3 regions of the Bacillus carboniphilus genome follow, and region 3 is predicted to be linked to each of the others. Evidence: riboswitches for the same ligand, from Rfam matches in the RefSeq annotation. Region 3 holds a riboswitch; each other region holds the start of a gene.
The links. Region 3 has a riboswitch for thiamine pyrophosphate ahead of LC087_RS01685 (FAD-dependent oxidoreductase). Riboswitches for the same ligand answer to the same signal wherever they lie in the genome.
Positions count from the first base shown of each region.

Region 1 (10,288 bases), 1.4 Mb from region 3:
CCACGTTTTATAGCTTGCATCACTACGAAACTTCGAAAGATTTTTATAACAACTAATAAAGACTTCTTGGACGATGTCGTCCGCTTCTACATGGATATTAACGTATAAGTATGCAATTCTTTTTAACTCGTCTGAATAATCTAGGACGAGTTCGTATAATATGTCTTCGTAATTAACATTGTTCACATCGGTTTGAATCAATGTCGTCACCCCCATTTCATCCAATTAGACGAGCCTCACAAAAAAATGTGTTCATAAATATCGTTTTTTGTTGAAATATATTTGTTATAATAAAATATTGTATTTAATGGAAAAATGGTATATAATCTATCTACTATTATATAAGGAGTGGTGTATTATGCGTGTAAAAAAGCTGATTACGTTAACCAATAAAATAAATCGAGGAATTCTCACTACAGTTTAATAAAAGTGTAGGGTTCCTCAAAAAAACAGGAGGAACTTACAAATTGAATTTACAATCGATCGGATGGAATGAACAGTTAGAACAAGAATTTAAACAGTTAAATGATCAACATTGCTTAGCTGTTGGGAGAGTGGCAACACAACACCGAAACCTGTATGAAATATGGACGGAAAAAGGAAAAGTGACTGGCAATGTTTCTGGAAAGCTTCGTTATCAAGCTGAGACGAAAAGTATGTTTCCTGTTGTCGGAGATTGGGTTGCTATATCGATGCACGAAGGAGAAGAAAGGGCAACGATTCAAGCAATCTTACAAAGAAAGAGTCAGTTTTCTCGAAAAGTTGCAGGGGATACAACAGAAGAACAAGTGATATCGGCAAATGTGGATACGGTGTTTTTAGTGTCAGCATTAAACCAAGACTTTAACGTTAGAAGAATTGAACGTTATTTAGTCCTTGCTTGGGAAAGTGGAGCGAATCCTGTCATTGTTTTAAATAAAGCAGATTTAGCTGATGATCTAGAAGATAAACGTCAGGATGTTGAAGCTATTGCCTTTGGCGTCCCGATTATTTTTGTCAGCTGTGTGACAAAGCAGGGGTTTGATGATCTACAAAACTATATGCAAAAAGGAGAAACTGTATCCTTAATTGGGTCATCAGGTGTTGGGAAATCTTCTATTGTTAACATGTTGACAGGGGAAGAAAAACAACAAGTTCAAGATATACGTGAAGATGATCATAAAGGAAGACACACGACCACTCATCGTGAACTGATTCTTTTAGAAAGCGGGCTAATCATGGACACACCTGGAATGAGAGAAATACAACTTTGGGGTGATGAGGCCTCTGTCCATTCCGCTTTTGATGATATTTCTGAACTTTCCTCTATGTGTAAGTTTAACGACTGTCAACATCAAAACGAACCAGGCTGTGCAGTGAGGCAGGCGATAGAAGAGGGTGTTGTATCGGGTGAGCGGTATGAGAGTTATCTCAAATTGCAGAGAGAAATGGTCTACCTTGCAGATAAGAAGGCCTATTTACAACAAGTAAAAGAACGGAGTAGGCAGATTAAAAAAACAATCAGGAAGTCTCGGAAATACAAATAAAAAACAGGGGTTGCTTCAAATGAAGTAGCCCCTGTTTGATAATTAAAAAATGATATGAGCCATCAAGACAATAATAGGTAAAGTGACAATAGTACGTTCAATAAAAATGATTAGCAAGTCTAATAGGTTAATAGGTAATTTCGAGCCTAACAGTAATCCACCAACCTCAGACATGTAGATTAACTGCGTAACCGATAAACATGCAATAATAAAGCGAGTCATATCACTTTGAATACCTTCACTTAAAATAGCGGGTAAAAACATATCGGCAAACCCTACTAACATTGTTTTAGAAGCTTCTGGCTGCTTCGGGCACATTCATTAGCTCCAATAAGGGAATAAACGGCATTCCGATATATTCGAAAAATGGTGTGAATTCGGCTATAACAACAGCAATTGTACCGAGTGTCATAACAATCGGTGCTACCCCTAACCACATGTCTAAAACATTTTTAGTTCCATCTTTAAAAAAACTTTTAATTCCTTTGGCTTTTTCTGCTGTGTTTAGAGCTTGGGCAAAACCCCCAACTAAAAGGATTATATCCTTGAGGTATTTTTTCTGCATCTTCACTTGGTGGTTTCTCTGTAACATACGTATTTGCCTTTCGAGATAAAGGTGGAATACGCGGAACAATAATCGCAGCTACCAGTCCGGCAATGACAATCGTTCCGTAGTAAGGAAGAAACATATCTTCTAAGCCTACTTTTTCAAGTACTACAATGCTAAAGGTGATCGAGACAAAGGAGAAGGTAGTGGCGATGGTTGCAGCCTCTCGTTTTGTATAATACCCTTCCTCATACTGCTTGCTCGTCAATAAAACACCGATGGTTCCATCTCCTAGCCATGATGCTAAAGAATCGATGGAGGAACGTCCAGGTAATCCGAAAACGGGTCTCATAAAACGATTTAGAAGAGTTCCGAACAATTCCAATAGACCGAAATTTAAAAGTAATGGTAATAAAATCCCTGCAAATAAAAACACACTAAATAAAATGGGTAATAACTCATTTAATATTAGTCCACCAGTAAAATCTGCCGTAATCTCTTCAGGACCAACTTGATATAACGTCATGATGGCAAATACAACAGCAATAAGGCGAACGACAAACCAAAACGGCGTTACATCAAAAAGTTTAAGAAAATAGGGGTGGTTTTTAAGCAGAACAGAATCAGTTTTTTTGATAAACTTGACAACTATAGATCCTAAAAAAGAAATCAAAATAATAACTGTCATAATAGCTGGAATAGTTCCTTTTAATAATTCTTGGATGAATCCTGCAAGAATAGCAATAGGAATTCTAGTTGTTTCTCCATGTGGGATTGGAACCATAAATAAGAATATACCTAATAATGAAGGTATTAGAAAAGTAAGTATGTTTTTCGTTGTTAAGTTTTTCATATCATCGTCCTCTCTTTTTGTTTCGTATAATTATTAATAATATTTCATTTTAATGCATAACAACTAAACTGCCAAGTGGAAAAATATTATTAAAAGTATACTAGTTTTTATCATACGAAATTTATAGAAAAATATAAATAGTAAAAATTTTCGTTTTTTCTAAATGTATGAGATTGTCTCTAAAAGTAGAAGTTGAACCTGTGGATAGTGATCATCATATATAGTGGCGAACACACATACCCACACAATTTGTGGATGAATACTGTTGATATGTGGATAAGTTCTGTGTATAACTTGTTCTTATCTTTAGAATAACTTGTGAATAGGTGTAGATAAGTAAAGAATATGTCGAAATTAGGAGTAGGTTGTGGATAAAGTAAGGGCTATCGGTTTTGTGTTTCTTATGTAAATGCCATGTAGTTACAAAAAAAGCGTCTATCAATAAAAATAGACGCTGTCAATTATGTTAACTCTCTATATAATCAAAGACTTTTGTATACTTTTGAGACAAACGATCATAAAAAACTTCAGCTTTCGTAGGTTCTGGATCTGGTTTTTTGACTTCTTCTTGTTCTTCCTTCTTCGTTTCTTCCGCTGTTGTTTCCACGGAAGCATAAAGGGAAGAATCATAATCAGCAGCTATCAGTGCGAAACTTTTCGAAGATTGAAGGATATAGACATCGGTCTGTTTTTTCACTCTGTCAAAGAGCCAGCGAATTTCCTCGTTATGCATTCTTATACAACCTGCGCTCGCGTACGTACCAATGGAGTTAGAATTGGCATTGCCGTGAATGGCATAGGTTGTTCCAGGAGTACCGTTAGCGTGTAATCCTAACCAACGATCTCCTAAAGGGTTACTAGGATCACCGCCAGGAATATTTTCTTTATAATAAGGGCGGTTTTTAATTTTATTCACAATGGGGAAGATCCCCTCTGGTGTTTTGGAGTCCCCATTATTTCTCCCTGTTGCAACAGAAAATGTTTTAACAAGTTGACCATCTTCAAAGAATGCAAGTTGATTCGTACTTTTGTTAATAATAATTAATTGATTCGTCTTTGCAGACACGTTTTCTATTGGAGCCAAAAATCCTAAACAAAGAAGCATGAAACATAAGCTTATTTTTACAATCTTCAATAGTTCTCCTCCTAAAATGAAACGAAGATAATATTTGTCATATAAGTTCCTTATTTTTCTAAATGTATATGATTTGATCGTACATAATATGTAAAAGATTTGTAAAGGGTCAAATATACCAATTTAATAGAAGGATAGTTTTGCGAAATAGGCCTTTTGGTTTATTGTAGTTTGTCACTCAATAGATTTTTCTTGTGAGCATTTGACATATGATTGACGTTTAGCAATGATAGGATATATGTATTCAAGAGGGTACTCTTATAGAAATTAAAACGTTCAATAGATGAAAAGAAAATTAGTACGATGCAAGCAGAGGAGGAAAGATTATGTCGATTTTAGTTTGTGGTGGAGCAGGGTATATCGGAAGTCATGCCGTTTCTGAGCTCTTAGATCTTGGCGAAGATGTTATTATTGTGGATAATTTACAAACAGGTCATCAGCAAGCAGTGTTAGAAAAAGCAAAGTTTCATCAAGGTGATTTAAGAGATGAATCATTCTTACAGGAAATTTTCTCGAAATATACGATTGAAGCTGTGATTCATTTTGCGGCAGATTCCCTCGTAGGGGAAAGTGTAGAAAATCCATTTAAATATTATGATAACAATGTAACAGGAGCCCTTTCGTTATTAAAAGTGATGAATGAATTTGGAGTAAAGAAAATTGTGTTTTCTTCAACGGCTGCAACGTATGGAGAACCTAAAAATATTCCGATTTTGGAAAGTGACCCGACAGTACCAACAAACCCATATGGGGAAACAAAGCTGACGGTAGAAAAAATGTTGAAATGGGCAGAAAATGCTTATGGTATTCACTATGTGGTCCTCCGTTATTTTAATGTTGCAGGAGCCCATATGAAGGGGATTTTAGGAGAAGATCACCGTCCAGAAACACATTTAATCCCTATCATTCTTCAAGTGGCATTAGAAAAACGGGAAAAGATCATGATTTATGGAGATGATTATGATACACATGATGGCACTTGTATTCGGGATTATATTCATGTCACAGACTTAGCTAATGCTCATATATTAGCTATTAAAAAACTACGTCTTGACGGTAAGAGTGCGACCTATAATTTAGGGAATGGCAATGGCTTTACAGTAAAAGAAGTGATTGATGCGGCTAGAAAAGTAACTGGGCATCCAATACCTGCTGAAGTGGCACCTAGAAGAGCAGGAGACCCAGCTAAATTAGTGGCCTCCTCACAAAAAGCGATTTCGGAACTTGGTTGGAACCCTAAATATGCACAAATGGAAACGATCATCGAGAGCGCATGGCAGTGGTTTCAAAATCATCCTGATGGATATGAAAATTAATCATAAATAAACAAGACGAAGGCGAACTCTTTTAAGGGTTCGTCTTTTTCTATTTTTCTAGTATTTTGAGTAGATAAGTATGGACAGTGATTTTCTCCTTGCGGCTATTTTTACAGAAAAGCATTGAAATAAAGTGACCTTTAGTGTAAAATTACACATATGTTAACTTGATATACTATTTAGTTTTAAAGGAGAGAGCAAGAGATGAAATGGAAAGAGGTTAAATTATATAATGTCATTTTCCCGATTTGGCTCGTATTATTTTCCCCACCTGTTATTTTTATTTCGTTAATTGGAAACTTCCTTATTGATTCGATCGTTATTCTCGTTTGTTTTTATTTATTTAAAATATCAAAGCTGTATTTTGGGGTGAAGGATTTTTATAATAACAGCATAGGAAAGGTTTGGCTGTTTGGCTTTTTATCGGATTTCATAGGAATGTTGGTATTGCTTGCTGTAACCTTTTTGGATGGGGTTTTCTTTGACTATTACGAACTAGCCTCGGCGATTTCCTACGATCCATTCAGTCATCCTCTCGCCGTCGTCATTATAGTCTTTGCCATGGGCGTTGCGAGCTTTTTTATCTATTGGTTTAATCATAAATATACATTCAAACACATTATTCCAGATATAAAGGTTAGGAGAAGAGTATCAATCACGATTGCGATCATGACCCTTCCATGGACATATTTGCTCCCGACAAAGTGGTTTTTTTAAAAAGACTCAAGAGTTGAAATACCTCGAGAGTCTTATGTGAGCATTAATAGTAAAGGGATTCTGTTTTCATACACTTATAACACCTTCGCATATGCGGTGTTTCAAAAAAGCTATGCTGACATTGCTGCTGTATAGAGGAGATCTCTTTCTTTAGGCTACTCACTTCATTTTCAAGATCTTTAATTTGCTTCTGAAGTTCAGTTACATCAGTAGTATATTCGTGAGCCATCTTGAACAAATTCCTTTGATTTTTCTTTGTACCCTTCTTCAATGACTTCCTCTACAGATTTATCATCTTTTTGTGCCATCTCCCGGATGTCATGAGAGATTCGCATAGAGCAAAATTTAGGTCCACACATAGAACAGAAGTGGGCTGTTTTTGCTCCTTCTGCTGGTAACGTTTCATCATGATACTCACGGGCCTTTTCTGGATCAAGAGACAAATTAAATTGATCATGCCATCTAAATTCAAAGCGGGCTTTTGAAAGGGCGTTATCTCTTTTTTTGAGCCCCTGGATGTCCTTTCGCTAAATCAGCAGCATGGGCAGCAATTTTATAGGTAACCACTCCTTCTCTGACATCCTCTTTGTTCGGAAGTCCTAAATGCTCCTTTGGCGTCACATAACAGAGCATGGCTGTTCCATACCATCCAATCATAGCAGCACCAATGGCTGATGTAATATGATCATAACCAGGCGCAATATCGGTGGTTAGCGGCCCTAACGTGTAAAACGGAGCTTCATCACATATTTCTAACTGTTTATCCATATTTTCTTTGATTTGGTGCATGGGAACATGACCAGGACCTTCGATCATTACTTGAACATCGTGCTTCCAGGCAATTTTGGTCAGCTCTCCAAGCGTCTCAACTCAGCAAATTGAGCCTCATCATTGGCATCTGCGATGGAGCCAGGACGGAGCCCATCCCCTAATGAAACGGAGATATCGTATTTCTTTAAGATTTTACATATGTCTTCAAAGTGCGTATAGATGAAATTTTCTTTGTGATGAGCGAGACACCATTGGGCAAGAATCGAGCCCCCTCTTGATACAATCCCTGTCGTTCTTTTTGCTGTCATTGGAATGTATCGAAGGAGGACACCTGCATGGATTGTGAAGTAATCGACTCCCTGTTCTGCTTGTTCAATTAACGTATCACGGTAAACGTCCCATGTTAAGTCTTCGGCGATCCCGTTTACTTTCTCTAATGCTTGATAAATAGGAACGGTTCCTACAGGAACAGGGCAGTTTCGAATGATCCATTCCCTTGTGGTATGGATATCCTTTCCTGTAGATAAATCCATAAGTGTGTCAGCGCCCCATCTCGTTGCCCATGTCATTTTCTCTACTTCTTCTTCTATAGAGGAGGATACAACAGAATTCCCTATATTTGCATTTATTTTAACGTGAAAGTTTCGTCCAATAATCATTGGCTCACTTTCTGGGTGATTAATATTTGATGGGATAATGGCTTTTCCTTTGGCGACTTCTTCTCGAACGAACTCAGGGTCCATATTTTCTCTGATCGCGACATATTCCATTTCAGGAGTAACGATTCCTCTTTTGGCATAAGCCATTTGTGTGACGGATTGTTCTTCTTTTGCTCGGAGTGGTTTCCTTATTTTAAAAGGTGTCTCTTGTTTGAAACGCGGATCCCCTTCTTGATAGCCATTGTCTACTGCCTTTATCTTGCGTCCTTGATAGGATTCTACGTCTCCACGTTCCAAAACCCAGTTCGAACGAAGATTAGGTAATCCTTTTTCAATATCGACTGAATAATGAGGATCACTGTATGGTCCACTTGTATCATATACTTCAACGGGTGGATTCTTTGAAACGCCAAAGCTTCCGTCTGTATCTTCTTGGCTGATGGTCCGTAAGGGAACTTGAATATCTTCTCTGCTTCCTTTTTTATACTGCTTTTGACTGTTTGGAAATTGATAACTCCAATTTGACATCTAAATTCCTCCTTAATTTTTGGAATCGGATATCTGGGTCAAAAAAAGAGAATGACATAGGGCGTCATCCTCTCAGTAAGTATGTAATAGTAGCTTTGTCATCATGATAAACAAAGCCCCACTACTTCCCTACGCTGGTATGAGCCAGATCAGGTTCGAAGGGTCAAAGAACTTGCATCGTTCTTCTCTCAGCTCTTGCAATCAGAGCTCCCCTAGTAGATTCCTAATTTTATTGGTTGCTTACAATACTATAGCATAATTGGATATAATAACAAGTGTAAAGGTAGATTTTTGATATTTAGATAGGTTTCCTTAAAGAGTATTCAATAAACTGAAAAAAATGCTTATCTTTTTAACTGGTAACAGGAGTTACTTGGTTGTGCTTTTTGGGTTTAATAGACTTTTTCTCGAAATGACGCCGAGTCCAAAATCCTTTATGATGGTTGTAGAGGAAGGAGCACGTTGTTATGTTTTTAGAAATAGAAAATGATTGGTTTCAACACCTTAAACGACAACTTGAAGAGCCCTATTATCAAGAATTAATGACTTTTATTAAGCATGAATATGAAACGGAAATGATTTACCCTCAAAAGGATGAGGTTTTTACAGCTTTTAAAGCAACCCCACTCGAGAAGGTAAAGGTGGTGATTTTAGGACAGGATCCTTACCATCAACCGAATCAAGCTCATGGTCTTAGCTTTTCTGTGAAAAAAGGGATAAAGCTTCCTCCTTCATTACGAAGTATTTTCAAGGAGAGAGAAAATGATTTAGGAATCCCCTTTCCTAAGGATGGATGCTTATTGAACTGGGCAGAGCAAGGAGTCTTTTTATTAAATACGGTTTTAACCGTAAGAGAAGGAGAACCTTATTCTCACCGAAATAAAGGATGGGAAAGGTTTACGGATGAAGTGATTAAGTTAATAGATCAAAAGAACTCCCCCGTTGTTTTTGTTCTTTGGGGAAAGCATGCACAAAACAAAAAGGAAATGATCGATAAAGATAAACATTTTGTTCTAGAATCTCCCCATCCTAGTCCGTTATCAGCAAGCCGTGGTTTTTTTGGAAGTCATCCATTTTCAAAAGCAAATGCTTACTTGAAAGAGACGGGACAAACACCGATTGACTGGTAAGTACTCAGAGGAGTGAAGCATTATGATTGAACGGTATCGGCATGTGATGTACGCCACGTTAAGTATGCTTTCGGTCATCATATTTGGAACAGTAGGTTTTTATTTGACGGAAGGAATTTCGACTTTTGATGCCCTTTGGTTGACAGCTATTACGGTTTTAACTGTAGGATATGGTGACGCCGTCCCTCGAACTGAAGCGGGGAAAATCTTTGCCTTGTTTATTATTCCTATGGGTATAGGAATTGTTACCTACGCCATCGGAGCAGTAACAGCGCTCATATTGGAAGGGGAATTATCACGGTCATTAAGGAGAAAAAAAATGGTGAGTCAAATTGAGCATTTACAAGGTCACATTATTGTATGTGGATTTGGTCGAGTTGGAAGACAGGTGTATAATCAGTTACATATCGAAAATCAATCAGTTGTTGTTATTGAAAACAATCAAGACGTTTTGGAAACAATGGATGAAGACATTTTGTATGTGAACGGTGATGCTAGAATTAATGAAGTGTTAGTTAGGGCAGGTATTGAACGGGCAACAGGCTTAATTGCAACACTTCCGACGGATGCAGATAACGTTTTTGTTTCTTTATCAGCTAAAGAGTTCAATCAAGACCTCCATATTGTGGCGAGAGCGGCTTATTTGGAATCTGAAAACAAACTCAAAAGAGCTGGAGCAGACGTGGTAATTAACCCGACATCGATAAGCGGGAGAAGAATGGCCATGTCGATCTTAAAACCGAAAAGTGCGGAATATGTCGAAACGATATTCGTTAACAATCGAACAAAATTAGATATTGAGGAACTTATTTTATCTCATCAGAGTTCATTTATTAATAAGAGCATAGCTGAAAATAAAATAAGAGATCAATATGGAGTTACGATTTTAGCGGTTCAAAAAGGAGAGAAAGTCTTACATAATCCTTCGGCTGAACTTGTTTTAAAGGAAAAGGATATAATTTTCGTTTTTGGTGAAAGAGAGGACATCAAAAAACTAGAAATGGATGCTTAAAAATGAAGTAAGAAGGTGAAAAAAATGAACATATCCGTTTCAAGTATTTTAAATGAGATGGAGAAAGAGTTAACAAAAGCAAGACAATCAGAAA
Region 1 is NZ_CP129013.1:2,546,223-2,556,510, reverse strand. Features, by position in the region: gene LC087_RS13025 (RNA polymerase sigma factor) at 1-201, opposite strand, end outside; gene rsgA (ribosome small subunit-dependent GTPase A) at 468-1,526, shown strand; partial or broken gene LC087_RS13015 (YjiH family protein) at 1,569-2,926, opposite strand; gene LC087_RS13010 (L,D-transpeptidase) at 3,393-4,061, opposite strand; gene galE (UDP-glucose 4-epimerase GalE) at 4,388-5,377, shown strand; gene LC087_RS13000 (hypothetical protein) at 5,582-6,094, shown strand; partial or broken gene thiC (phosphomethylpyrimidine synthase ThiC) at 6,301-8,052, opposite strand; TPP riboswitch at 8,162-8,276, opposite strand; gene LC087_RS12990 (uracil-DNA glycosylase) at 8,520-9,182, shown strand; gene LC087_RS12985 (potassium channel family protein) at 9,205-10,194, shown strand; gene LC087_RS12980 (DUF5327 family protein) at 10,219-10,288, shown strand, end outside.
Region 1: it holds a riboswitch for thiamine pyrophosphate, as region 3 does, so the genes downstream of both, thiC (phosphomethylpyrimidine synthase ThiC) here and LC087_RS01685 (FAD-dependent oxidoreductase) in region 3, are expected to answer to the same signal.

Region 2 (10,288 bases), 120 kb from region 3:
CGTTGTTTTTCCAGCGCCTGTTGGACCCACGATAGCGACTTTTTGTCCAGGAGAGACTGCTAAGTTAATATCTTTTAAAACAACTTCATCTGCTGTATAAGAAAACGTTGCATGATCAAATAGAACATGGCCCTTTATAGGAGGAAGATCAGTCGAGTTTTCACTATCAATATTTTCATGGTTTTCTTCCATAATGACAAACACACGTTCAGCACCTGCAAAAGCGGATAATAAAAGGTTGAATTGATTTGCTAAGTCATTTAAAGGTCGGGTGAATTGTCTAGCATACGTTGTGAAGGTCACGATAATTCCAACTGTAACACCCGCATAATTGTTAAAAGCAAATAGTGCTCCCACACCAATAATTAAAGCAAAACCAACGTTATTCAACATATTCATGAGTTTAGGAATAAAACCTGTATACGTTTGTGCCCAATAACTTGAATATTTCAAGGCTAGGTTTTTTTGATTAAATTCTTCAATCATATCGTTTTCTTTTGAAAAACTTTTAATGATTTCTTGACCAGAAAAAATTTCTTCTATAAGTGCATTCATTTCACCTAAATCTCTTTGTTGCAATTTAAAGAAACGTTTCGTTCGATTTGTGATCCATCGCATGCCGAAGTACATAACGGGGACAATGGTCAGTGTAATCAATGTTAAAAGAGGGCTTAACCAAATCATTAAAATAAAGGTTCCGATAATGGTAACAACACTAGTTAACACTTGAATAAAGGCACTATTCAGCGTACGACTAATATTTTCGATATCATTGGTTAAACGACTCATTAAATCTCCTTGTTTCGTTTGTTGAAAGAAGCGTAAAGGAAGTCCTTGAATGTGATTGAAAAAATCATTTCTTATTGCTGTAACAGTATTTTGAGCAATCCCAATCATTAAATAGTTTTGTGAAAATAAAAAAATCGATTGAGCAATGTAAATAGAGATTAAAAAGAAAATAAGATAATAGGACTCATCTCCTTTGTTGTAAAGAAGAAATTGATCAATAGTAAATCCAAGTAAATAGGGTCCCAGTAAAGATAATCCTGAACTAACAAAAACAAGCAAGGTGACGAGGAAAAGAAGAACTTTTTGTTTAGAGAGATAGCGCCATAATTTTGAAAATGTATATTGCCAGTTGTTTATTTTTATGTTTTTCAAATAACCTCCCCCTTTTCTTGTTGTGAGCTGTAAAGATCACGATAAGGCTGGCAACTATTCAGTAATTGCTCATGTGTTCCTTGACCAATAATGGTCCCGTCCTCTAGGTAAAGAATATTATCACATTCCAATACAGAACTGATCTTTTGAGCAATTATAATCGTTATACAATTGATTGTAGATAACGATTTTAAAAATCGACTCTCGGTTTGGCTATCTAACGCACTCGTACTGTCATCAAGAAGTAGGAGGGAAGGCTTTCGAACGAGGGCGCGGGCTATCGATAGTCGTTGCTTTTGCCCTCCTGACAGTGATATCCCCTTTTGACCTAAATACGTATCATACCCTTCAGGAAGACTTTCGATAAAGGTATGTATTTGTGCATCTTTACAAGCTTGTATGATGTCATCGTCGGTTGCAAAACGGTTTCCAAAGCGAATGTTTTCCTTTAACGTTCCTGAAAATAACTGATTTTCTTGTGGAACGATACTCATTAAACTTCTTATTTGTTGTAGTGGCATTGCATTCATTTTTGTTCCGTTTATAGTTATGGTTCCTTGGGTAGGTTGATACATGCTTATGATAAGCTCAAAGATGGCCGATTTACCAGATCCTGTAGAACCAAGAATTCCAATTGTTTCTCCTTCATTAACGTTAAAAGCTACGTTTTTCAATTGATCCATTTGGCTAGTTGGATAACTAAATGAGACTTGCTCAAATGAAAACTGATGAATTTTATTCATCGTTTGAAACGAATGAGTGGGAGTTACTTCTTCCTTTTCATTTAAGATTTCATCCACTCGATTAGCTGACGCTCTTCCTCTAGAGTAAAAAAGTAAGAGAAAAGAAAAGAGCGAAAAAGAGAACATGATTTTCGTTCCATAGTTGATCACAGCCACTACATCTCCGACATTGGTTGTACCTGCATCCACTTGATTTGTTCCTAAAAGTAAGATAAATATGATAGTCAAGTTCATTCCTAACATAAATAACGGCATAGGCACTTCCATAACTCTTAGAGCCTTTCGATTCACTTTCATCAAATTGTCTGTAGCTGATTGAAATCTTTTACTCTCGAATGCATGTCTAGAGAAAGCTTTAATCAATTTTATCGAGGTTAAATTTTCTTGGAGAACATGATTGACGTGATCGACTTGTACTTGCCCTTTTTTAAAAAGATCAATCCCTTTATTTAACATATGTATGATAAAATAAAATAGAAATGGGACAGTCAATAACAAAAGAATTCCTAATTTAACGTTAACAATGATGGCTAAGATTAGCGATCCAATGATAAATAGGGGTGCCCGTAGCATGATTCGTAAAGAAATGAATACAAATGCTTGCACTTGACTAACATCGTTCGTCACTCGAGTGATTAAGGTTGATTCACTATAATTTCTAAACCGCTCAATGGGTAAATACTGAATTTTATGAAATAGATCTTTTCTTATGTGAAAGCCTACATTTTGACTTACTTGAGAAGAAAAATAAGTGTTGGCGATTCCTGCAATAAAAGCAAGTATGGCAGAAGCAAATAGCATGCTTCCCCAAAAATAAACCGCTTGAATATCTCTTTCGATGATTCCTTCATTTATAATAATCCCCATAATAATGGGTTGACTTAACTCGACTAAGAGTTCAATTCCCATAAGGAATAAGGCGATCCACATGGAAACTTTATGGTTTAGGACGTATTGATATATTCTTTTCATCGTGACCTCCTACCTTTTATGATTTCACTTAAAACTTAATTATAATAAAAGACACGGTTAGAGTAAAAATATTCAACTCGTTTGAATTTTTTTAGAGTTATAGTATAAAATTGTTAAAGAATGAACGGATATTAAAGGGGGATGGGTAAATAGTGGAATACCAAGTTGAAATCGTTCAAAGTAGAGGGAGTGCATACCATGTAGGGCAAGAGGTAGCACGAAAGTATGTGGAATATACACACTTACAAGGGGAAGTTCCTACTATCAACATAGAGGAAATGGAAAAGGTGTATGAAACATTTGCTCCACATTTTATTGAAGAGCTACAGGGGATAGCTGAAAGACTTGAAATACCTTATGAACGAGCAGCTTCCTTATACAGTGGATTTGCAGTACCGAAGCTTTCTGTGATGGGTTGTTCTGCTTTAATGACTCACGACTTTTATGTGAGGAACTATGATTTCTCTCCAGATTACTATGATGGTATATTCTCTCTTATTCAACAAGACGAGACTTTTGCATCTGCTGGTTATAATTTAAGTTTATTAGGACGTCACGATGGGGTCAATGAGAAAGGAGTTGTGGCAGGGTTACATTTTGTTAGCTTTAAAGATTATCAACCTCAAGTTTCTGCTTGGGCTGCCGTTCGGATGGTGTTAGATCGATGTGGATCCGCTAAAGAAGCAATCGACTTATTAAAGGAGATTCCGCACGCCGCCTGTTACAATTTTTCAATTGCAGATTCAACTGGTATGAAAGTGGTTGTTGAAGCGAGTCCAACAAAAGTAATGGTGAGAGAAGCAGTAGATAGGCTACCTTGTGTCAATCATTTTCAGCATCAAGAGTTAACACATTATAATCGCGAAAACATCCAACTCTCTACTAAAAGACTTGATTCATTTGAGGAAATCAAGGATCAGAATATGAACGCAAACGAAGTGTTTGACTTATTTCGTAAGGAAGAATCTCCTTTCTTTTTTAAATACTATGATGAACTGTTTGGTACGTTACATACGATTATGTACGAGTATAAAAGTAAAACAATTACAACTTGTTTAGCCAATGGAGAGAAGATTGTGATTCCTTTTGATAATTGGGTTAAGGGAGAGAATATGACTCTATCTGAACTGACAGGAATCATAACTCGTTGATAAGGGATGAAGATTTGAGAAAAGAATGATGACCAATGGAGAACAAGTAGCAAAGACACTTCATTTATATTAAGCTTTTACTCCTCTTAAAAAATATATCTCTTGTATTCAATCAAAAAGTATAGTAATCTTTATTTTGAATTAAATATGATCGTTTACCACTAGGGGTGCATATGAAATGCTGAGAGAAGCTGTTGCTTCAACCCTTGTACCTGATCTAGATTATACTAGCGTAGGAAAGTGGATGAATGGACTTGGTATGTCTATTTCCCACTCTTTCGTAGAGTGGTTTTTTATTGGCAAAATATTCTTTTTACATTTACCTCCTAGTGAAACGATTAAAAAACAGTAAGGTGGCGATTAAATGATGTGCTTTACAAAACAATTGAGAAAGGAAGCCGATTCCATTTGGCAAGCTAGTTTTGACCATCCGTTTGTGAAAGAGCTCGGAGAAGGAACGTTGTCTCTTGATCGGTTTAAATATTATGTATTACAAGATTCGTATTATTTAAATCATTTTTCCAGAGTTCAATCGATTGCTGCTTCGCAAGCGAAAGATTTACATATGACCAGTCGTTTAGCTTCTCATGCGATTGGGACAAGTGAAGCAGAATTATCACTTCATAAAAACTTTATTGAGCAGCTAGGTGTGACAAAGGGTGAGCTAGCGAACTTTAAACCTGCACCAACGGCTTATTCTTATACGTCTCACATGTATCGATCTGCCTTTACAGGGCGAATCGGTGATACGATTGCAGCATTATTACCTTGCTATTGGTTATACTATGAAATCGGGGAAAACCTTGCTGATAAAAAGCCAGATGAACCTATTTACCAAGAGTGGATTGCAACATATGGTGGAGACTGGTTCCGTCAGCTTGTAGAAGAAGTACTTCACCTATTAGATGAGATTGCTGAGAACGCTTCAGAAGAAGATAAGGAAAGAATGAAAGAGCATTTTATGATTAGTAGTCAATATGAGCTCATGTTTTGGGAAATGGCTTATCAAAAAGAAACATGGTTAGTTAATCAATAAAGAGAGAAAAGAATGAAGGTGTTTAAAGATGAAAAAAGGATTAAATTTAACAGATATTTTAGTAACCATCGTAATTGCAATTGTTTTTGGAATCGTTTATAAATTATGGGGCCCGCTTTGGGCAACAGTAAAGCCGATGGGTTTACATATTGAAGACTTAATCTATGGTATGTGGTTTATTGCCGCAACGGTTGCGTTTTTAATCATTCGTAAACCCGGTGTTGCCTTACTTGCAGAAACAGCAGCTGCCTCTGCAGAATTTATTACAGGATCAGAATTTGGGTTGTCGGTTTTAGTATATGGAATTCTACAGGGACTGTTTGCTGAACTTGTTTTTGCGGCAGCACGTTATAAACGATACGATATTATGATCGTTTCTATAGCAGCGTTTGCATCAGGGGTTGCTTCATTAATTGGGGATTATTATCAAGGTTATATTACTAGTTTAGAAACGTGGAACTTATTATTATTAGTAGGTGCAAGATTACTTGGATCGGTACTCATTGCTGGAGTGTTTGCCTATTATCTTGTTAAAGCATTGGAAGCAACAGGTGTGACGAATCTTGTTCGACCTGCATCGAAAGAAGATTATGATGCATTAGAGAAATAATTAGGATGTGTATAGCATGTCAAAAGAAGCTAGTGTAACAGATTTACGACTCAAATTTCCAGGGAGTTCATCTTTATTATTTAAAGATGTCTCCTCTTCTTTTATTAAAGGAGAAAAAGTATTAATATTAGGTCCTTCAGGGTGCGGAAAATCAACGTTGTTACAAGTGTTGTCAGGTTTGATTCCTCATTCGATTGAGGTGCCAATCAAAGTTGAAAAACAAACAATCCCAAATTCATGGGGTTACGTCTTTCAAGATCCAGACACGCAATTTTGTATGCCTTTTGTGGATGAAGAAATCGCTTTCGTTTTAGAAAACTTACAGATTCCTCGTCAAGAAATGAACGAAAAAATTAAACATTATATCAATATGGTCAGTCTTGATATTGAAAATCTCCACACATCAATTCAAACCCTTTCAGGAGGAATGAAACAGAGACTTGCAATTGCTTCTGTTATGGCGCTTGAGCCAGAAGTGCTTTTTTTAGATGAACCAACGGCTATGCTGGACCCAAAAGGTACAAGGCAAGTGTGGGAGACGATTAAATCGGTTACAGAGGATAAAACCGTTATCGTTGTGGAACATAACTTAAATCATGTATTAGATTTTATTGATCGCATCATTTTAATGAATGCCAATGGAGAAATCATGGCAGACGGACCTAAACAAGAGATCTTGTCTAATTATAAAGAAGAAATCATTGACCAAGGGATTTGGTATCCGGGTGTTTGGGATGATTATATCGAATCAAGAGAATCACTATCATACGACCAGTCCGAGGAACCTCAAATATCATTAAAAAATTTTAAAGGGTTTCGTGGGAAAAAAGTAAAAATCGATATAGAAGAAGCAGCTGTCACAAAAGGAGAATGGATTACGGTTATTGGGGAAAATGGAGCTGGAAAGAGTACACTTCTTCATGCCCTTATGAAGCTAGTGAAAACGTCAGGTGATTATTCCATTGAAGGACAGACAGTAGAAAATATAAAAAAATTAACCGACCAAGTGACGTTTGTTTTTCAAAATCCCGAGTTTCAATTTGTCACAAACTCTGTTTTTGACGAGGTCGCTTTTACATTGAGATTAGAAAAGCATGATGAAATATTTGTTGAAGAAAAAACGAATAAGCTCCTTCATGAATTTAAAATAGATGAACAAAAAAATCAACATCCTTATCAGTTATCCATGGGACAAAAACGAAGACTTAGTGTAGCAGCAGCGATTATTAAAGAACAAAAGATAGTCTTATTAGATGAACCAACGTTTGGGCAAGATGCGAAAAATACGTTTGCGATTTTAGAGATGATTGAACATTGGCAAAGAAGAGGAACGACAATCATTATGGTGACACATAGCATGGAAATCGTTAAACACTTTTCAACGAGAGTGTGGGAAATTTCGAAAGGAACACTTGTTTTTGATGGAGATCCAAAAGACTATTTTAGAAAAGAAAAGGAAAAGTAACAAAGGATTGGAGGTGATAGGACAGTGCAATTTGACTTTACATATAAAGAAACGTGGCTTCATAAAATCAACCCTAGCTTAAAACTGCTGACGATGGTTGTCCTGTTTTTATTTGTGCTGTTTATTCATAACATTAACTATATGATAAATTTTACGATCATTACATTTATTCTTTTTCTCTGTTTTTCAGGTCATCCGATAAAAAGAGTGCTCATAATTATGATTCCTTTTATCTTCATATTTATATCAACGGCAATGTCCATGATTTTATTTGGAGAAGGTGAAACCACTTGGTTTAAGTGGGGACTCATCCATATCACAGAAGAAAGTTTTTTTAGAGGAGTACATATTGGTTTTCGTGCATTAACCTTTGCTGGTTTAGGTGTGACATTTGCATTAACCACGAGGCCTGTTTATTTATTTTATTCATTGATGCAACAATTAAAGCTTCCGCCAAAGTATGCGTACAGTTTTATGGCTGGTTTAAGATTAATTCCGATTATGATTGAGGAATTTCAAACGATACGCTATGCCATGAGGATTCGTGGAGTAGAAAGTAAGAAAGGAATCAAAGGATTTTATGAGAAACTGAAAGCCTTTTCGATCCCCATGTTGTCCCAAAGTATTAGACGTGCCCATCGAATTGCGGTTGCGATGGAAGCAAAAAGGTTTTCACAAGTCAAAGAGAGAACCTATTATTATAAGATTTCTTTTTCAAAGTACGATGTAGTGTTTGTGTTCTATTTTGTAGTGATGGTTTCACTTGCCTATATGTCTAGTCAACAATTTCCATATTTTGATATTTTGGATGTGAGAAATAATTAATTATAAAGGAGAAAATCTAATGAACAACGAACAAATAACCTTTACCTTAAAAAAGGTAAGAGAACAGTGTCCGCTTATTCATAACATTACAAATGTGGTTGTGACGAATTTTACGGCTAATGGATTGTTAGCAGTTGGTGCGTCACCTGTAATGGCCTATGCGAAAGAAGAAGTAGAAGATATGGTTAAGATTGCAGGAGCACTTGTTTTAAACATCGGCACCCTTAATGAAACAGATGTAGAAGCAATGATTTTAGCAGGAAGAGCAGCAAATAAAAAGGGGATTCCTGTTATTTTTGACCCCGTCGGTGCAGGAGCGACTCCCTATCGAACAGAGACGGCCAAACGTATCATGAGTGAAGTTCAAATCACTCTTTTAAGAGGAAATGTCGCTGAAGTGGCAAATGTCATTGATGAAGTTTGGGAAATAAAAGGAGTAGATGCGGGTAGTGGTTCTCAAGACCTTAGCTCTTTAGCCAAAAAAGCTGCTAAGCAGTTAAACTGCACGGTTGTGATTACAGGGAAAGATGATGTCATTACAAATGGAGAAACAACGTATGTTATGAGTAACGGTCATATCTCTTTAACAAAAGTGACTGGGACAGGCTGCTTGTTATCGTCTGTCATTGCTGCCTTTTGTGCGGTAGAAGAAAATACGGTAGAAGCGTCAGCTGCGGCGGTTGGTTTTTACACAGTAGCGGCGGAAATAGCCTTTGAAAAAGAGGGGAGGAAAGGGATTGGCAGTTTTCAAGTTGAATTTTTAAATCAGTTAGAGCAAATAGATGAGATTGAGCTATATAATCGAGTTTTAATTGAAGAAAAAAGGTAATGAAAAACCCCCTTCTTAGTGAAGGGGGTTAATAAATTATGCTACTACTACGTTAGCAGCTTGTGGTCCACGTTGTCCTTCTTCGATATCGAAGTTAACTGTTTGACCTTCTTCTAAAGTTTTGAAACCTTCGCCTTGAATAGCAGAGAAATGTACGAATACATCAGAACCGCCTTCAACTTCGATAAATCCAAAACCTTTTTCTGAGTTAAACCATTTTACTTTACCAGTGTTCATAAAAAATTTCCTCCTAGTGCCATTAAGCACAAAATATTACTATTCTTGCTCTTACATATTCATTCTAGACAAAATTACATAAAAGTATTTCTGCTATCACTCATCATATTCCGAACGCCAATAGTATATTCATCTTAACATACAAATATAAAAAAAGAAACATCTAGTGGAAAAAATATTATTGAAATGATCAATCTAATTTTGAATCATACAGTTGAAACTTGGGATTTACCTAATTGATATATTGGATCATAACATTATCACTAGATGTAATGGTAAGATCAGCAGGAACAATTAAATAAATGCTTTGAATATCCATTCGTTCATATTGTTCTGAGTGATCCATTAACGTTTTTTCTGATATTTGTCTTGAAGGAAAAGGTAGGCTGCCTAAAGAAAGTTCAATTTCAAGATGCTGAGGAACAATGATCAACCTACCATCCCTTATTTTCACTTGATACGGTTTTACATACTTAGAAAAATCATATCCATTCTTGGTTAGATAACCAAAAAAGAGATACCCTTCAATTAAATCCTTATGTTGAGTACTTCTTTCAACAAAAATGTCAGCATAATATTCGGAAAAATCAATGTGTAATGATTTTTCTTGGTAATTGGTAAATACGAATGTGTCTTTTAAGTGTTCTTCTTTCAACTTATCGATGTTTCCCTTTTCTAAAGCTGAATAATCCTTTTCAAAGTCAGTATTGGAGATCTCACTTTTGTTTACTTCGTTGTTAAAAAAGAATGTCATATATAACGTACTTGCGACTATTACAACAACGTAAGCAAGGATCCAATAGTTTGTTGCCTTTAATGTGAAAATGGTGGATTTTTTAAAAAAATGAATAACGCCAATGATAATACCAAGTACTAGTAAAAAAGTGATGAGTTGAGCCCAAATAAATGAATTCATCGTCTTACCTCCAATCGGTTGATAATCGTAAAGGAAACACTGAATAGGACAGAGGCTACAATGACAATTTTAAAGATCAATAAACCACTATTGGTTTCCTTCATAAAAAATGTAAAGGTGTTAGCCATGATCGAATTTTCATCGTTCGCAGATAAAAATAGCGTTCCGAAAAAAACAATAGGGATCATGAAGGCGAACATTTTATGAAGTTGGACAATCGAGCCGACTAAATAACCAATCGAGCTGATTAATCCACAATAGAAAAAGAGAACAATAACAGTGACTAACCCTTCTAAAAAAGTAGCATGTACATTTACGAATTGATCGTTAATAAAAAAATAAA
Region 2 is NZ_CP129013.1:440,942-451,229, forward strand. Features, by position in the region: gene LC087_RS02265 (ABC transporter ATP-binding protein) at 1-1,161, opposite strand, end outside; gene LC087_RS02270 (ABC transporter ATP-binding protein) at 1,158-2,876, opposite strand; gene LC087_RS02275 (C45 family autoproteolytic acyltransferase/hydrolase) at 3,029-4,027, shown strand; TPP riboswitch at 4,181-4,283, shown strand; gene tenA (thiaminase II) at 4,395-5,063, shown strand; gene LC087_RS02285 (ECF transporter S component) at 5,092-5,673, shown strand; gene LC087_RS02290 (ABC transporter ATP-binding protein) at 5,690-7,138, shown strand; gene LC087_RS02295 (energy-coupling factor transporter transmembrane component T family protein) at 7,163-7,963, shown strand; gene thiM (hydroxyethylthiazole kinase) at 7,983-8,792, shown strand; gene LC087_RS02305 (cold-shock protein) at 8,829-9,029, opposite strand; gene LC087_RS02310 (hypothetical protein) at 9,262-9,945, opposite strand; gene LC087_RS02315 (hypothetical protein) at 9,942-10,288, opposite strand, start outside.
Region 2: it holds a riboswitch for thiamine pyrophosphate, as region 3 does, so the genes downstream of both, tenA (thiaminase II) here and LC087_RS01685 (FAD-dependent oxidoreductase) in region 3, are expected to answer to the same signal.

Region 3 (10,288 bases):
TCCTAGGGACAACGATCGTGCTAGCCAATCCTGGCGTCGGAGCTTGGAATAGCGAGACAACAAAGTTATTCGACAGTAATTTTTCATGACTTTTTGAACAACCTCTATGAGAATCTTGTAGGATCATAAGGCATGCTAATAGCCTTTTGAAACATAAATTTCTTTTCAGGGTAACGAAAGGCAGTTAATTTATTTCCAAAAACCACGCCAGTATCAATATTATAGGTGTTATTCATCACACGTGGTTCCAAAACAGGGGTATGACCGTAAACAATCATCGGCTTTCCTTGATAATTAACTGCCCAGTCTCTTCTTTCTGGTCTACCGCTCTCTAGAATCTGACCTGTAATATCTCCATATAAAACGAAGGTTTCAATGTGTTTATTCTTTTTCCCGATGTCTTTCTCCAAAATTCCAGCATGTGTAATGACTAAGTTTTCATGATCTAAAATATGATAAAGAGACGACTCTTCATATAATTGGATAAAACTTTCTTTAATATGTTCTTGGCGAATAGGTTTTAGTTCGTTAAATTCGGCGACAGTTGTCTCAAGTCCATGCTTTTGTTGCACTGGATTTCCAAGAAAAAAACGATATAGTTTATTACAATGGTTACCCGGTGCATAAAAGGCAAGCTCTCTTTTGACAAGCTCAGTTACTACTTCGATCACCTTAATTGAGTTTGGTCCTCGATCTGTTAAATCTCCAACGAAAGCTAATTTTCTTCCATCTGGATGAATGGGAATACGATCCCATGTGTACCCCATTTGTTTTGTGAGTAAGGAAAATTCCTCATAACATCCATGAATATCACCTATAATATCTACCTTTACCATATGATCAGCTCCTCGTCCTTGTAATTGAATAGTATACGAATTATAATGCCCTAAATTTCCATCATATTGCCTTATTGAATTCTTAAATCATCAAAAATTTGGGGAGAATAAGACTTTAAAAAACAAAATATCTACAAAAAATGATATCCTGATTTTCTCGGGTTTCTAATGTTTTATTTATCATATATAGAATATTTGAAGTGGCTAAACGGGCGCTTCCTCTTTTCTTATTACTATTATTACAGACATAACCCTGGGCTTTTTGTTAAGATAATGAAGTATAGAGTAATTGGAAGGAAGGTTAAGTTATGGAGGATCAAGTTGTCTTTGATGAAAAAGCTTTAAAAGAATATTTACGAAATGAACAAATAGATCCCTTTCGTGAAGAGTTTATACAACTCCATTCTTATGACCAAGCAAAATTTTTCTTAAAACTCATAAAAAGTGATAGAATTCGTCTATATCATTATTTATCCCCAGAAGAAATGGCGGATATTTTTCAAAATATTGAAGAGGATGAAAACCCATATAAACTATATTTAGAAGAGATGGATCCTCATTTTGCTGTTGCGATGATTTCTAGCATGTATACGGATGATGCAGTTGATGTCTTAAATGAGCTTGATAAAGACCAGGTAGCCAGTTATTTATCACTCATGCAAGATGAATCGGCAAAAGAGATTCGTGAACTTCTGCATTATGAGGAATTTACCGCAGGTAGTATTATGACAACTGAATATATTGCCATTCATTCTAATCAAACGGTTCGTTCTGCCATGCAAATACTACGTAATGAAGCACCGAAAGCTGAAACCATTTATTATGTGTACGTCGTAGATGAAGAGGAAAAGCTTGTAGGTGTTATATCATTGAGAGACTTAATCGTTTATGATGATGAAACGATGATTGTTGATATTATGAGTGACAGGGTTTATTATGTATCCGTTGCTGACGATCAAGAAGAAGTAGCCAGAAAAATGAAGGATTATGACTTTTTAGCTTTTCCAGTTGTGGATTTTCAGCAGCATCTTTTAGGAATTATAACAGTTGATGACATAATTGATGTTATAGAAGAAGAGGCTTCAGAGGATTATTCAAAATTAGCGGGTGTTCCTGATGTTGACGCCTATGACAAAAGTGCTTGGGTTGCTGCGAGAAAAAGGTTACCTTGGCTAATCATACTACTTTTTCTTGGAATGTTTAATGCGAGTATTATTGGTCAATTTGAAGAGACGTTAGAATCAGTTGCTATGCTAGCGGTATTTATTCCACTAATTGCCGGGATGGCAGGAAATACAGGAACTCAATCATTAGCTGTTGCTGTCAGGAGAATTACGATAGGAGATGAGCAAAGGGATAGCTTTTGGAAATTGTTTATGAAAGAGGCTGGTACCGGGTTTATTACTGGGGGGAGTTTGTGGTATTGTAGTGACTCTTGTGATCTTCTTATGGCAAGATTCCTTCTATTTAGGAATTTTAGTTGGAACTTCTATTTTCCTTACTTTAATAGTGGCTACAATTGCAGGGTCTGTTGTGCCAATGATCATGCATCGTTTTAAAGTGGATCCAGCGGTTGCTTCAGGACCATTTATTACAACTATTAATGATATCATTAGTATCATTATTTATTTTGGTTTAGCAACTTTTTTTATAAATCAATTGCTACTATAATTGCAATATTGTATATTCATACAGAGGATGTTATGAAAGTATTTAAAATAAATTGAGGTGGTGAACGAAATTTTACTTTCAGTTTTAATGTAGTGAAATGGATTTCACACCTTTTACATAACAAATGAACGTTTTTTTGAGAAGGAGGTAAGTGAATGGAACACGGTCAAGCTTCTGTTACATCACTTGTTATTGTTGTTATAATTGCATTTTTAACACCGCTTATACTTCATCGGCTGAAATTAAATATTATCCCAGTCGTGGTAGCTGAATTAATTATGGGATTAATTATTGGGAAAAGTGGTTTTAATATTGTTCATCCTGATACATGGCTTGAAACTCTCTCCACGCTAGGGTTTATATTCTTAATGTTTTTAAGTGGTTTGGAGATTGATTTTACCGCCTTTGCGAAAAAAGGTAAACAACGAGAAAAGTTGCCAAATGGTAAAGATACACCGAACGCATTTTTAGTAGCATCCATTGTTTTCGTAGGGATCTTTATCATTTCTTTATTTTTATCATACTTATTTGTATGGACCGGTTATATCGATAATGGGTTTTTAATGACATTAATCATTTCCACGATCTCTTTAGGGGTTGTTGTTCCAACCTTAAAAAGTGAACACATTATGAAAACCAACATAGGGCAAATTATTTTACTTGTTGCAGTTATTGCAGATTTAGCGACAATGATCTTATTAGCTGTTTTTGTATCCATTTATGGAGGTGGAGATAACAATACTTGGCTGTTACTTGTTTTGTTTGGTGCAGGAATTGTATTGTTCCTTGTAGGGAAAAAATTCCAAAATCGTTCATTTGTAGAGTCCATGTCTAAGGGAACCATTCAAATTGGTACACGAGCTGTTTTCACCCTAATAATTTTGTTAGTAGGAATTTCAGAAAGTGTAGGGGCAGAAAACATACTTGGTGCATTTTTAGCGGGAGTATTAGTCTCGTTGTTATCTCCAAATCAAGAGTTAGTTCAAAAATTAGATTCGTTTGGATATGGCTTTTTAATCCCGATCTTTTTTGTGATGGTGGGCGTAGAGTGGATGTTTGGAGTTTGTTATCTGAACCAAAAATGCTTACCTTAATTCCTTTGCTGTTATTAGCTTTATTTCTGTCAAAAATAGTTCCTGTATATTTTATTCGCAGATGGTATGATAATCGAACAACCATTGCAGCAGGATTTTTGTTGACGTCGAACCTTATCACTTGTGATTGCAGCGGCGACGATTGGAGAAAGAATAAATGTCATTGATGAAAATATGTCTGGTGCACTTATTTTAGTTGCTGTCATATCAAGTGTTATATCACCGATCGGATTTAAGAAGATATTCCCACAACAAGAGGTAACGGAGGCTCGCCAAAAGGTTGTCTTCATTGGTGCAAACCAGATGACTTTACCTGTTACAAGAGAGCTCAATAAAAACATTTTTGAAACAACGGTTTTCCATACACGTCAAGATAAAATAGATAAAAAAATTGTGGAATCCGTGTTTAAAATTGAGGAGCTATCCGATTATTCTTTAGCTACGTTAAAAGAATTAAATATATTTAAAGCTGATATTTTAGTAGTTGCGACTGGCGATGAAGATCGAAATGCAGAGATTGCCATATATGCGAAAGAAACAAATAGAGTAAAACGAGTAATCGCAAGTGTGGCTTCTCCAAGCTTAGCTGATTCCTTAAAAGAGCATGATATAGATGTGTTCTCTGTATTGTTATCAACTAAGACCCTTTTAAGAGCTCTTATTGAAGCGCCAAGTGTGATGAGAATTCTTCAAAATGAAGAAACAACGCTTTATCAAATTAACATGAATAATTATAATTACGATGGAATTTACTTAAGAAACTTCCCTTTTACAGGAGACATTATTTTTGTCAGGATTTTTAGAGGGAATGATTCGATTGTTCCTCATGGTGACACAGAGTTAAAAGCTGGAGATCGATTAATTGTCACTGGTTCACGGGAATATGTAGATGAATTAAAGGTAGAGCTTGAGTTCGTAAACTGATTGCTTGAAAAATTGATCATTCATGATACTATTAAACTAATCATAAATAAAACTGCTAGGGGAGCCTTTAGGAAAAAGTACGATAATGTACATATAAAAGGCTGAGATTAAAGTGAAACTTTAAGACTCTTAGAACCTGATTCTGGATTATACCAGCGTAGGGAAGTGGTTTGTGTACGTTTCTTTATGTAGCGTTTACAAAACCACTTTCTTTTTTCAGAGAGTGGTTTTTTTATGTTTTTGACAAACAACTCATAATAAAGGATAGTGAGTCAAGCCAATATGCTTATACACGCGATAACTGATGATCGTCTTCCTGTTTCCCAATTGGCAAAGAAAATAGAAGACATTAGCCAAAAAGTAGATGGGATTCAAATTAGGGAGAAAAAGAAATCAGATCAACAATGGAGAACTTTACTTAATATGCTGTTAGAGAGAGGTGTGCAGAAAGAGAAGTTGATTATTAATCACCGTCTCAATATTGCAATGGAATTTGGAATTAATCAAATTCATTTACCTATAAATAGTTATCAGGTTGAAGAAGCAAAAAAAATAAATCCAAATTTTACAATAGGGGTCTCAGTACATAGTAAAGAAGAGGCAAGGAATCGACTAAATGAAAAGATTGATTATTTATATTATGGGAATGTGTTTAAAACATCCTGTAAGCCAGGAAAGAAGGGAAAAGGGAATCAGTCTTTAGAAGAAATTGTTCAAATAAGTACCGTCCCTATATTTGCGATAGGTGGGATTGATCATCAATCTATTCCAAAAATTAATCAAAAGAAAGTGGCTGGAGTTGCCGTAAGGTCCTTTATTTTTTCAAGTATCGATCCTGTTTCCGCCATTTTACTTTTGAAAGGAAGAGGGGGAACTTCATTGAATTTTGATTTAGGTGTGATTGGTGGAGGAATCATCGGTCAGTCGATTGCCTATCAACTAGCTAAAGAAGGGCTTAAAGTTGTAGTATTTGATAACGGTCAACTTCAATCACAAGCAACCAATGCAGCTGCTGGAATGTTAGGTGTCCATACGGAAAATGAAGAGCAAGATCTTTTTTATGACTTTTGTCGAGAAAGTCGAGATTTACTCCCGCTCTTATCAGAAGAATTATATGAAGAAACAGGTATTGATATTGAACATGTCCAAACGGGGATGTATCGTTTATCGTTACAGGAGCAAGAAAGGGATTCCTTTAAAGGATTGGGTGCAAGAGTATTCTGAGATTGCTTGGCATGATTATAAGGAAATCAACCGTCGTGAACCATGTATATCAGAGAGTATACATGGTGGAGTATTTATGCCAAACGATGGTCATGTTTCCCCGGTAAATCTTCTTTTCGCCTTTAGACGCGGAGCTTATCAACTAGGTGCCGTAACTTTTGATGAAACAACTGTAATGGATGTAAAACCAGTTGAAGATTACGTTGAAATTCATACAGATAAGGGAATTTTTCAGACGAAGCAAGTTGTGATCGCATCTGGAGTTTGGAGCGGTTTTTTCTTTGAGAAGTTAGGGTTATCAAATGTAATGCATCCTGTAAAAGGGGAATGCTTATCCGTAATGCCGAAGAGAAAGCTATGTACGAATACACTATTTTATGAGGATTGTTATATTGTGCCTAAACGGGACGGCAGAATGATTATTGGAGCTTCGTCAAAAGCGGGAGATTGGACAGATGGCTGTTCTACTCATTCTGTTCAACAGTTGTTATCAAAAGCGTATAACCTTATACCAGAATTGACCTCTGCAACATTAATCAATAGTTGGTATGGAATAAGGCCGGATACAAAGGATCATAAACCGATTATTGGAAAACACCCTGACCATGATCATGTGTATTTTGCTACAGGCCATTATCGCAATGGGATATTACTTGCCCCAATGACAGGGAGACTCATGAAAGAAATGATAGTAAATAAAACAGGTGAGTTTGATCAATTTAAGAAGGAATTTTCCATTGAACGTTTTAAGAAGGAGGCGATTACATGATGAAACTATTGCTAAATGGGCAAGAGGTCGAAATTTCAGAAGACAATTTAACAATAAGTAAGCTTCTGCAACATTATGATATAAGCGAAAAAATAGCCATTGTGGAACAGAATGAACAAGTTGTAAGTAAAGAAAAATATTCACAGCAACCAATTGTTGATGGTGACCGAATAGAAATCGTTCATTTCGTAGGAGGAGGATGAAAATATTAAAAATAGAAAATAAACAATTCCATTCAAGGTTATTATTAGGGACAGGGAAATACCCCGATTTTGAAACACAATATCAAGCTGTAACAGAATCCAAAACAGAAATATTAACATTTGCCGTAAGAAGAATGGATATTTTTGAAAAGTCACAGCCTAACCTACTAGAAAAGTTAGATTTGAATAAATATACGTTGCTTCCAAATACAGCAGGAGCTAAAACGGCAGAAGAAGCCGTTCGAATTGCGCGCTTAGCTAAAGCTTCAGGGCTTTGCGATATGATTAAAGTGGAAGTGATTGGCTGTGATAAAACGTTGTTACCTGATCCAATTGAAACGGTAAAAGCATCTGAAATTCTATTAGATGAAGGATTTATTGTTTTACCGTACATATACGATGATGTTGTTTTAGCGAGAAGGCTAGAGGAATTAGGTGTTCATGCCATAATGCCAGGAGCTTCTCCTATTGGTTCGGGCCAAGGGATTATAAATCCATTAAACTTACAATTCATTATTGACCAAGCGAGCGTTCCCGTTATCGTAGATGCAGGTATCGGATCTGCTTCTGATGCCGCACTTGCCATGGAATTAGGAGCTGATGGTGTACTTTTGAACACTGCTGTAGCTGGAGCAAAGAATCCTGTGCAAATGGCTAAGGCGATGAAATTAGCCATTGAAGCTGGAAGATTAAGCTTCGAAGCTGGTCGTATCGAAAAGAAAACCTATGCTCGTCCAAGTAGTCCTTCAGAAGGGATGTTCACTTCATAATGGAGCGTTATTCTAGACAAATGTTATTTGATCCTATTGGAGAAATAGGTCAAAACCAAATTAGCTCGACACGAATTTTACTTGTCGGTGCTGGGGCATTAGGAAGTGCAAATGCTGAAATGCTCGTTCGTGCAGGAGTAAAGGAAATAACGATTATTGACCGAGATTACGTGGATTACTCAAATCTTCAACGTCAACAGTTGTATAGTGAACGAGATGTTGAGGACCATCTTCCTAAAGCTATTGCTGCTGAAAAACGTTTAAGTCAAATTAATAGCCATGTCAAAATTACTGGGGTTGTCGATGATTTTTCGGCTCATAACGCAGAAAAACTAGTCAGTCATGTTGATTTGATTATAGATGGAACCGATAATTTTGAAACTAGATTTCTAATAAACGATTTAGCTATTAAAAAAGAGATTCCATGGATTTATGGAGGGTGCGTAGGCAGTTATGGGATGACGTTTGCTATAATTCCAGGAAAGACTCCTTGTTTGCATTGCTTGTTAAAAGAACTCCCTTTGCAGGGAGTTACCTGTGAGACGAGAGGTGTCATTAGCCCAGTCGTCCAAGTGGTTGCAGCTCATCAAGCGACTTTAGCATTGAAATGGATGGTGGGAGAGCGTATTGATTCCACGATTACTTCCTTTGATTTATGGTCAAATCAAAATACATCCATGCATTTTGATTCGTTTAAGGATGAACATTGTGAAACGTGTGGAAGAACGCCAACTTATCCATATTTACAAGGTGAGCAAACATCGAAAACAGCGGTTCTTTGTGGAAGAGATACTGTACAGATTCGGTCAAATCCCCTTCCTTTACAAACAATAGCCAAAAGGATTAAACCTCATGTTCATAAGCTTATTATCAATGATTATTTGTTATCATTTTCCACCGATACGTATCGAATTGTTTTATTTCAAGATGGAAGAGCTTTAATTCATGGGACAAAAAATATACACGAAGCGAAAACGTTTTATCATAAATGGATTGGTTGAACAGATTAAAATGAATAAGAGGAAATGGGGATATTACAGGGATGAATGAAATAAAAAAAGTGTTAACAATAGCAGGATCAGATTCTGGTGGGGGAGCTGGAATACAAGCAGACATAAAAACATTTCAACAGTTTCACGTATTTGGAATGACTGCCATTACGGCTGTTACGGCCCAAAATACAACAGGTGTTCAGGGGATTTATCCTCTCGCTTTAGAAGGAATCTCTAAACAAATTGATGCCGTTGCAACAGATTTGCGCCCTGATGCGGTTAAAACGGGTATGCTTTTTAATGAAGAAGTAATAGAATTAGTCTCCACAAAAGTGAAAGAACACAAAATAACGCAACTAGTGATTGATCCCGTGATGATTGCTAAAGGAGGACAACCTCTTTTGCAGTCAACTGCTGTAAGGAGCATGAAAGAAAAGCTTATTCCTCAAGCTTGCGTCATTACCCCAAATATACCTGAAGCTGAAGCGTTAGTTGGAATGAAAATTGAACGTTTAGATGATCGGAAGAAAGCTGCGAAAGCTCTTCATAACTTAGGAGCTAAAAATGTCATCATAAAAGGTGGGCATGATTCAAATGACCAAAAAGTAGTGGACCTTTTATATGATGGAGAAGAGTTTCATTACTTTGAAGGGGAGCGTGTAAACACTCCACATACCCATGGAACTGGTTGTACGTTTTCAGCAGCTTTAACTGCGTGTCTTGCAAAAGGTTCTTCGATTGTCGAGGCGACTGAGATTGCTAAAAATTATATACAAGAGGCGATTCAGAATACACTTCATTTTGGTTCAGGGCATGGTCCAACAAATCATTGGGCTTACCATATGAAAAAAATCGATTGAAATAAGAGGAACATACGGCATTGTATGTTCCTTTTTACTTTAAGAAAAATCAATGATATAATTAAGACTAGGTTCTAATAACATGTAATAAGAAAAGTTCAAGCGCACGCCCTTTTAGCAACGAAGGGTAAAATAGGAACGTCAACGTTTGCACATCATGTGCGTCTGAGTTGCTGGGCGATGAAGCTGGACACCGGTTAAAACCACAAGCTAAATAAGAACCTATTTATATATTTTTTTAAATTAAATATAGGAGGATTGCAATGAATCTTTCATTAGAAGGTAAGAATATTGTTGTCATGGGTGTTGCTAATAAACGAAGTATTGCTTGGGGAATCGCACGTTCTTTACATAATGCTGGTGCACGGATAATTTTTACGTATGCTACAGAAAGGTTAGAAAAATCTGTAAGACAATTAGTCGAAAGCTTAGAATCTGATCAACATATGATTATCCCATGTGATGTTACGGATGATAAAGATATTGCTAATTGTTTTGCTTCCATTAAAGAGAAAGTTGGAGTAGTGCACGGTTTAGCTCATTGCATTGCTTTTGCCAACACGGATGAGTTACGTGGAGAGTATCTAAATACGACTAGAGATGGCTTTTTACTAGCCCAGAATATTAGTGCTTACTCTTTAACAGCGGTGGTCAAAGAAGCTCGACCATTAATGACTGAAGGGGGAAGTATTGTCACCATGACTTACTTAGGCGGCGAGCGAGTGGTGGAAAATTATAATGTCATGGGTGTTGCTAAAGCTTCACTAGAAGCAAGCGTGAAATATTTAGCTGAAGATGTTGGAAAAGAAAATATTCGCGTAAATGCCATCTCTGCAGGACCGATCCGAACATTAGCTGCAAAAGGAGTTGGAGATTTAAATACCATTTTAAAAGACATAGAAGAAAGAGCACCACTTCGTCGTACTACATCACAAGAAGAGGTTG
Region 3 is NZ_CP129013.1:324,639-334,926, forward strand. Features, by position in the region: gene prpE (bis(5'-nucleosyl)-tetraphosphatase PrpE) at 105-836, opposite strand; partial or broken gene mgtE (magnesium transporter) at 1,145-2,507, shown strand; partial or broken gene LC087_RS19525 (cation:proton antiporter) at 2,663-3,768, shown strand; gene LC087_RS19530 (potassium channel family protein) at 3,725-4,525, shown strand; TPP riboswitch at 4,573-4,706, shown strand; gene LC087_RS01685 (FAD-dependent oxidoreductase) at 4,808-5,749, shown strand; gene LC087_RS01690 (FAD-dependent oxidoreductase) at 5,733-6,518, shown strand; gene thiS (sulfur carrier protein ThiS) at 6,515-6,721, shown strand; gene LC087_RS01700 (thiazole synthase) at 6,718-7,491, shown strand; gene LC087_RS01705 (ThiF family adenylyltransferase) at 7,488-8,492, shown strand; gene thiD (bifunctional hydroxymethylpyrimidine kinase/phosphomethylpyrimidine kinase) at 8,534-9,343, shown strand; gene fabI (enoyl-ACP reductase FabI) at 9,607-10,288, shown strand, end outside.